DNA from 2 places in the Endozoicomonas sp. ALE010 genome. Region 1 is predicted to be linked to the other one. Evidence: predicted binding sites of a transcription regulator. Region 1 holds the regulator's gene; the other holds the start of a gene.
What was found. The regulator sigma-54, encoded in region 1, starts transcription at its own class of promoters, with help from an activator protein. The targets are predictions, from matches to a motif close to TGGCACNNNNNTTGCTNT.

Region 2: a site for sigma-54 is predicted at 3,158-3,175, ahead of ACO6UY_RS18185 (CmpA/NrtA family ABC transporter substrate-binding protein). Genes of this name have one in related genera too.

What each region holds. Positions count from the first base shown of each region.
Region 1 covers NZ_JBLYNV010000016.1:75,873-80,208, forward strand. Annotated here, with positions in the region: gene ACO6UY_RS09320 (hypothetical protein) at 1-347, shown strand, start outside; gene ACO6UY_RS09325 (PTS sugar transporter subunit IIA) at 486-935, opposite strand; gene hpf (ribosome hibernation-promoting factor, HPF/YfiA family) at 963-1,277, opposite strand; gene ACO6UY_RS09335 (RNA polymerase factor sigma-54) at 1,654-3,117, opposite strand; gene dcuC (C4-dicarboxylate transporter DcuC) at 3,427-4,336, shown strand, end outside.
Region 2 covers NZ_JBLYNV010000051.1:23,689-28,024, reverse strand. Annotated here, with positions in the region: gene ACO6UY_RS18195 (ABC transporter ATP-binding protein) at 1-563, opposite strand, end outside; gene ACO6UY_RS18190 (ABC transporter permease) at 580-1,596, opposite strand; gene ACO6UY_RS18185 (CmpA/NrtA family ABC transporter substrate-binding protein) at 1,638-3,047, opposite strand; gene can (carbonate dehydratase) at 3,430-4,104, shown strand; gene ACO6UY_RS18175 (phosphatase PAP2 family protein) at 4,249-4,336, opposite strand, start outside.

The DNA.
Region 1 (4,336 bases):
TTGAAAAGAAACGAGCTGAGGTTGAAGCCAACAAAGCAAAAGAAAATTTTGCCAAGGAAAAAAAGGCTTCATATAGAAATAAATTAATAAATCCTGGGTTAAAGTATGGCAAAGATTGGGTGGCCTACAACTTTTCACGAAAGCAAGAGTCTACTGAAGTGCAGAAGGCCAAAGAGGCCAGGGACATCAAAATGGCCGAGGATCATAAGCGACAGGATTCTCAAAGCCCTGTGTCTGAAACCCCGATTGTTCCATCAACTGTTTCGCCAGTCACTAAAGAAGATCCAAAGGCCGACAGGTATGCAGCAATTCGTGAGCTTGATGAGCAACTTAAGGTTCAACGGTAATTGGCTAAAACCCTGTAAGCCGCAATGCATTTTGTCCGGGACTCAAAGAAGTGTGTTAACAACAAAAGATAAGAGCATTGTGATCAGTTGAACCTTTCAGGCCATCATTACCTATGATGGCCTTTTTTGTCACGTTATTCACTGTTCACTCATAGTACGATAGAGCATTGTCGTATTGGTAGCCGAACGTATTTTCTGAAGGGTCAGGGCAGAATGAAATCGCCCGGCCAGCGTCCTTAAAATTTCAAGATGTTCCTGGTTTTCGCCTTCTGGCACGATCAGCGCGAATACCAGATCAACGGGCTCACGGTCCACCGCATCAAAATCAACCGGTTCCGCCAGTCGTATAAAAAGACCGATAGGCTCCGGGCAGGCTTTGCAACGACAGTGGGGAATAGCCACGCCATCACCCAGTCCGGTGGTGCCAAGACGCTCCCGGGCAACCAGCGCTTCAAACAGTTCTTTGGCATTGATTTCGGGGGCATCGCTGCTGATGCGTTCAGCGATAAATTCCAGGATTTTCTTTTTGCTGGCCCCGTGCACCCCGTCAAGGGTGCGCTCGGGGGTTAGGATGCGGTGAATAATCATGCTGAATAAGAATGGCAACCTGATAAATCAAAGGGCATGGCCACTGGCACCCTGTTGCCTGTCCAGGGCTTTCTCTTTTCGTTTAACCAGCTGCCGATCCAACTTGTCCGAGAGCAGGTCAATGGCTGCGTACATGTCTTCGTGCTCGGCGGTGGCATTAATCTCGGCCCCGCGGGTATGCAAAACGGCTTCTGCTTTCTGCACCAGCTTTTCGACGCTCAGGGTCACCTGTACATTGGTGATATGGTCAAAATGTGAACCAAGACGCTCCAGTCTTTTGATCACATAGTCGTGCAGAGCTTCTGTTACCTCGACATGATGCCCACTGATGTTGACTTGCATGTAACGCTCTCCTGAATCCCATTATCCAGATAATCACCAGTCCGCGGGATTTTTCGTACTGGCTGAGTTCGATTCTATCACTGTCGGTGCAGCTTGGAATGCCCTGAGACAAAAAAAACTGCTTTTTGAACGGTGTATCAACGGAGCTTGTGTAAAAAATTCCGGAACACTGTTTCAATGTGATTGATGGGCGTCCCTTATCAATACCTATCAATGACATCCAAACTCCATTCGTCCTGAGCGGAGTCGAAGGGCGTAAGCACCATGCCCTGAATAAAGACTGTGCCAATCACCTTCCGTCCGTGCATCCAAGCGGAGCCGAAGGACGCTCAGGGTAAACGGAGATTGCACACATCAAACTCCTCAAAATGATGTACTAAGGCACTAACTGCTTACGCTCATTGGATGGCGGAATATTCATGGACTCACGGTATTTGGCAATGGTGCGCCTTGCTACCTTGATGCCCTGATCCCCCAGAATCGCTGCAATTTTATTGTCACTGAGGGGCTTGCGCGGTGTCTCTTCAGCAATAAGTTTGCGGATATGGGCCCGAATGGCCGTGGAGGAACACTCCCCCCCTTCCGTGGTGCTGACATGGCTGGAAAAAAAGTACTTCAGCTCGTAAACACCCCGGGGAGTATGCATGTACTTCTGAGTAGTGACCCGGGATATCGTCGACTCATGCATCCCCACCGCCTCGGCAATATCCGCCAGCACCAGGGGTTTCATGGCTTCATCCCCTTTTTCCAGGAACTCCTGCTGATAGGTAATAATCTGGCTCGCCACTTTCATCAATGTTTCATTGCGACTTTGCAGGTTTTTCAAAAACCAGCGGGCTTCTTGCAGATGGTTCTTCATGAACACATTGTCGCGGCTGTTATTGGCTCTCTGAACCATGGACGCATAATTATTATTAATACGCAGTTTGGGCAGGGCGTCGGAATTCAGTTCCACCGTCCAGCGTTCCCTGATTTTCCGGACGGATATATCCGGAACCACATATTCGGCTTCTGTCTGATCAATGGTGCTGCCGGGTTTTGGGTGGAAGCTCTGAATCAGGCTGAGGGCTTCTCGCAGCTGGTCTTCTTTCAGTTTGGCATGACGCATGATGCTGGCATAATCACGGGTGCCAAGGGACTCAAGGTAACGGGTGAGCAGTTTTTCTGCATTGTTGAAATGGGGTGTTGAGGGCGGCAGCTGACGAAGTTGAACCAACAGGCACTCTCTAAGGTCAACACTGCCACAACCCACCGGATCGAATTGTTGCACCCGGTGTTGCAGCACATGGATCTCTTCAATCTCCAGATCGTCCAGTTGGGATTGAAGAGAGACAAACAGGTCATCCAGCGTGCAGGTTAAATACCCATCCGGATTAACCGCCTCGATGATCGCCAGACCAATCAGCCGGTCCCGGTCGCTCATGGGCACCATATCCAGTTGCCATTCCAGGTGATCCTGAAGTGACTCCACAGCGGAGGATTTTGCCAGGGGGTCATAATCATCGTCACCGCTGCTGGCCGGCAGGCTGGAATACACGTCGTCCCAGGCGGAGTCCACGGGCAGTTCATTGGGAATGCTGTCTGACCATTCCGCCATCTCCTGAGGCTCAGGTTCTGAGGCTTTTTCGCTCAGATCAACGAGCTCTTCCCGTCCTTCAGTGCTGCTGGCGGTGTCCTCTGTCTGGCTATCGTCGGACTCCAGCATGGGGTTGGACTCCAGGGCCTCCTGAATCTCCTGCTGAAGATCCAGGGTCGATAGCTGTAGCAGCCGGATGGCCTGTTGCAGCTGCGGCGTCATGGTCAACTGCTGGCCCATCTTGAGCTGTAAGGAAGGCTTCATAGGCAACCGTATACCTTTACTTCGTTGTCCGTGGAGGCTGCAGAGGCTTACTCTCCATGTGCGGCTGATTATAAACCCATAGACGTTTCTGAAACCATAGCTTTAGCAAAAAATGTGCAAAGATTGAATACGATGAAATTACGTGTGTTTTTGTGTGGCTTATAAGCGCTTTCCGCCTTTAAAGTTCGGTCATAACGACTGTCAGAATGGTTAAAAAAAACTACCCGATCATTATTTGACATTGGTCATTTACAACCAAAAGTTCAAGAAATAACCTGCGCGAAATTTAGCCATTTTCAGGATTCCCCTGTGGATATACTCATCGTCATACCCGTAGTTGCACTGGTTATATACGCCATCGTGAAGAACTACAGTGCATCAGCCTCGCTGGCTATTGCCGGTATTGTCCTGCTAAGTGCCGCCGCGTTGATGGGGATAAAAGACATTCTGCCAGCGGCCAAGGCCACCGGTTTTATCCCCTTTGACCTGTTTCAACTGATGAACACGGTATTCAGCTTCCGCATGGCCAGCCTGGGTCTGACCATCATGGCCTGTGGTGGTTTTGCCAGCTACATGTCCCATATCGGTGCCTCAGAAGCGCTGGTTCGACTGGCCGTTAAGCCCATCAGCCGTTTTCGCTCACCTTATATGGTACTGGCACTGTGTTATCTGCTCAGTGTTGTGCTGCAAATGTTCGTCACCTCGGCAACGGGTCTCGGTTTGCTGTTGATGGTGACGCTGTATCCGGTGCTGAGAAATATCGGTTTAAGCCCGGCTTCAGCGGTTGCCGTGATCGCTTCTCCGGCGGCGTTTGAAATCGGTGTCACCCAGGTGAATGCCAACTTTGCCGCCAGCCAGTCCGGACTGGAAATTACCGAATACTTCCTGGATTATCAGGCCTGGATCACCGTCCCCATGGCGCTGGTGGCGGCGGCCCTGCACTTTGTCTGGCAGCGTCGGTGTGACCTGAAAGATGGCTACAGGGTTGCCGAGCATGTGGGCGAGGGCATCGAACATACAGACGGTGACAAGAAAGACCCGGCCCCGGCATTCTATGCGCTGCTGCCCATGATTCCTTTCTTCCTGTTGTTGATCTTTTCCAAAATGATGGTGTCGTCCATCAAAATGAACCTGGTCATGGCCATGCTGATCAGCGTATTTGCCGGCATGTTCTGTGAAGTGATCCGTACCCGGAAAATGAAACAGTCCCTTGATGGCT
Region 2 (4,336 bases), on a different contig from region 1:
AGCTCCTGCTGGATTTCCATCAGAGAGTCCTGCATGTGGGCTCGGGTCAGGGCATCCAGGGCACCAAAGGGTTCGTCCATCAACAGGATTTCCGGCTGCATGGCCAGTGCCCTGGCAATACCCACCCGTTGTTTCATGCCGCCACTGATCTCATCCGGACGCTTATGCATGGCATGATCCATATGCACAAGCTGAAGGTTATGCTCAATCCACTCTTTGATCTCTGCCCTGGTTTTTGTACGACCAAACACCTGTTTCACCGCCAGTTCAACATTTTGGTAAGCCGTTAGCCATGGCAGGAGTGAGTGGTTCTGAAAAACCACCGCCCGGTCCGGGCCGGGCTCGGACACCTCCCGGCCATTTAAAATCACACCACCACTGCTGGCCTGCAGAAGTCCTGCGACAATATTCAATACCGTTGATTTACCGCAGCCTGAATGGCCAATCAGTGAGACAAACTCCCCTTTGGCGATTTTCAGGTCAACCCCTTTGAGTGCGGTAAAAGGGCCTTTCGGTGTATCAAACACCATATCGATATGACTGATATCCAGCAGTGTGCTCATGTGCAGGTTCCCTTTATTAATGAGTGGCTTTGCTTTTATCCCAGGAGGCAAAACGCTGGATGGCCAGCATGGCACGATCAAGGCCAAAGCCAATCACACCAATGACGATCACGGCAACCATAATGCGTGCCAGCGAATTTGAGCTGCCATTTTGAAACTCATCCCAGACAAATTTGCCCAGCCCGGGGTTTTGAGCCAGCATTTCTGCCGCAATCAGCACCATCCAGGCAACTCCGAGGGAGAGTCGCATACCGGTAAAAATCATCGGTACCGATGCGGGCAGTACAATTTTCTGAACGTGTTTCAGGGCAGGCAATCGCAATACACGACTGACGTTTATCAAGTTACGGTCCAGGGAAGAGACACCCACCGACGTGTTAATCACCATGGGCCACAGACAGCAGAGCATCACGGTGATCATCGAATTTAAAAAAGACTTGGCTACCAGAGGATCAGGGCTGATGTAGAGTGCACTGACAACCATGGTCACCAACGGCAGCCAGGCCAGGGGGGAAACCGGTTTGAATATCTGAATGATCGGGTTCACTGCCGCATTCAGGGTTTTATTAAGACCGATGGCGATACCCAGGGGGATGGCAACCAGGGCTGCCAGCAGAAAACCACTCATTACGGTGACCAGGCTGGTAACGATCTGATCAAGAAAGGTTTCCTTGCCAGTATAGGCCCGGATTTTTGGCACATAGTCAGGGTCTTTGGCGACACGGGCAGCATTGCGTTTTTCCTGCCGCTGATAGAAGGCTTCTGCCTTTTCCCGTTCGGTGACATGCTCCTGGTAGAGGGAGCCAAACTGCTCCCACACCGCCACTGGCCCGGGAAATTTGCCCAGCGAGGTATCAATATTCTGCGCAGCGCCAGACCAGATCAGCAGAAAGACGACGATGCCAATGATGGGCATCAGTACCGTGCTGAACACTTTACCGGGATTCACCGTAATGCCCAGCCCGGCAAGAAAAGACAACGGTGATGACTTGCTCTCATTGACTGACTGACTGACAACCGAGGCATCCGTCATAATCCACTCTCCCTCACTTCCCTTAAAAAAAGGTAACAGGATCAAATCCTGTCACCCTGCTTCAGACCGATGTTGAACTGGTTGATGTAGTCGTTTGGCTTTTTGCCGTTATAGACCAGGTTGTCGATAAAGTGTGTCTGTGGATCACGGAAGCCATCTTCTGACTCGAAGTCCGGAAAGTCCTGCAACTTAACCAGTGCTTCATCCACCAGCGACAGTGCCGCTTTTTCATAGATATCCGGGCGATAGACTTTGGCAGCCAGCTCTTTGTACCACTCATCGCTCTTGTCTTCTGCAATCTGCCCCCAGCGGCGCATTTGGGTGAGATACCAGATCGCATCGGAGTAATAGGGGTAAGTGGCGTTGTAGCGGAAGAACACATTGAAATCTTCTACTGGTCGTTTGTCGCCTTTCTCGTACTCAAAGGTACCGGTCATACTGTTGGCAATGACTTCATAATCAGCGCCAACATAGTTGGATTGTGACAGGATTTTCACCGCCTCAGGCCGGTTGGCATTATCGTTGGCATCCAGCCACTGGGCTGCACGGATCAGGGCCCGTGTCAGGCGTATGGTGGTATTGGGGTATTTGTTATAAAACTCCTCGGTAATCCCGAACACCTTCTCTGGGTTGTTTTTCCAGATCTCATAATCGGTCACCACTGGCACGCCGATATTCTTGAAGACCGCCTGCTGATTCCAGGGTTCGCCGACACAGTAACCATAGATAGTGCCAGCCTCCATGGTGGATGGCATCTGTGGTGGTGGTGTGACGGAGAGCAGGGCATCGGCATCGATCTGGCCAGAGGTATCCCCTTTATGGGGCGCATAAAATCCGGGGTGAATACCACCGGCGGCCAGCCAGTAACGAAGTTCATAATTGTGGGTAGAGACGGGAAAAACCATCCCCATATTAAACGGCTTGCCTTCAGACTGGAATTTCTCAACCACCGGTTTCAGGGCATCCGCCTTGATCGGGTGCTGGGGTCGGCCATCGGCCATTTTGGGGATATTGGGTTTCATCTGGGCCCAGATCTCATTGGACACCGTAATCCCGTTACCATTCAGGTCCATCGAGAATGGCGTAATGATATTGGCCTTGGTACCGAAGCCCATGGTGGCCGCCAGAGGCTGTCCAGCCAGCATATGGGCACCATCCAGACGCCCGTCAATCACGCCATCAAGCAGCACCTTCCAGTTTGCCTGGGCTTCGATGGTGACGTAGAGCCCTTCATCTTCAAAAAAGCCCTTCTCGTAAGCAATGGCAATGGGTGCCATATCGGTCAGCTTGATAAAGCCAATGGTCAGCTCTTCCTTTTCCGGATAGCCAAGCTCAAAGTCTGCCTTGGCGCTGGCTTGCCCGGTGAAAGCACTCACCCCCATGACGGCACTGATGGCAGCAACCTTACCTAACCTAACCGATGCCTTCTTAAAAGGCTTGAACCACTTCATTATTCCCCTCCCCTGTATAACTGATCTCTCTGCCTTGAACTGTGATCACCGTAATCAGGCATCACTCTTTTCCGGTATCAGTCAACGCACAGAGATCGACTGCCGGTGGTTGAGCAGAAAACATGCCAAATACCAGAAAACCTGATAACCAGCTGAATTTACTAGTGTTAGTTTATTCTGGCGGACAAATACCCTGCCTGTTTAAGCCCGTAAGAAAACTTCAGAGATAGCAACAACGGTGCAGCTACATCCGCTGCCCCCCAGAGCTTGCACTAATCTGGAACATCGCCACCGCATGCCCCGGTTACAAACCTCTTACATTTGAATACTGGTTTTGCCAGAGCGGAGTTGCTATAACGTTTTCCAGTTATGGAACCGAAATATGGATCAGGAAACTATGTCCAGTCTGGCAAACCTCCTTGAAAACAATAACCAATGGTCCAAGTCCATTCGTGAAGAAAAGCCCGGCTTTTTTGAACAACTCTCTGAGCAGCAGGCACCCAAGTATCTCTGGATCGGGTGTGCCGACAGTCGGGTCCCTGCCAACGAAATCGTCGGCCTCCTTCCGGGCGAACTGTTTGTGCACCGAAACGTGGCCAATGTGGTGGTTCATACCGACCTGAACTGTCTGTCAGTCCTCCAATATGCTGTGGACTACCTGAAGGTAGAGCACATTATTGTGACGGGGCATTACGGCTGTGGCGGTGTGCGCGAAGCCATGAACAACTCCAAACTGGGGCTGATCGATAACTGGCTCAGGCATGTGCAGGACGTTAAGAAGAAGCACACTGAGCTGCTTGAGAACGCTGGCAGTGATGATGAGCAGTTTCAGAGAATGTGTGAACTGAACGTTCTGGAGCAGGTGCTGAACGTCTGTCAGACAACCATCGTTCAGGATGCCTGGGATCGCGGCCAGAAACTGACCGTAAACAGCTGGGTTTATGGTTTGAAAGATGGCCTGGTCAGGGATCTCGGTCTGAGCGTTGGTTCCAATGAAGACATCGATGTGCAGTACCCGGCAGCGATTGAGAGCATCGCCAGTAAGCTGGAAGGGTGATTGCCTGCTCTTAACATCTGTTGGCAGTAGACGGGGGCGGGTCGCAAGATGCATTGTGATCCGCTTTCATCGAGTCATATAATTTGCTGGCTCCTGAAATTTGCCAGCCTTTTGTCCTACATGATGATTGTATTATCAATCCCATCACATCATCGCCTCTGCCTCTTGATTATCCCTATCCTGCATCGGCCCCTCTGCTTCAACAGCTCGACTATACACGTCATCGTCATAG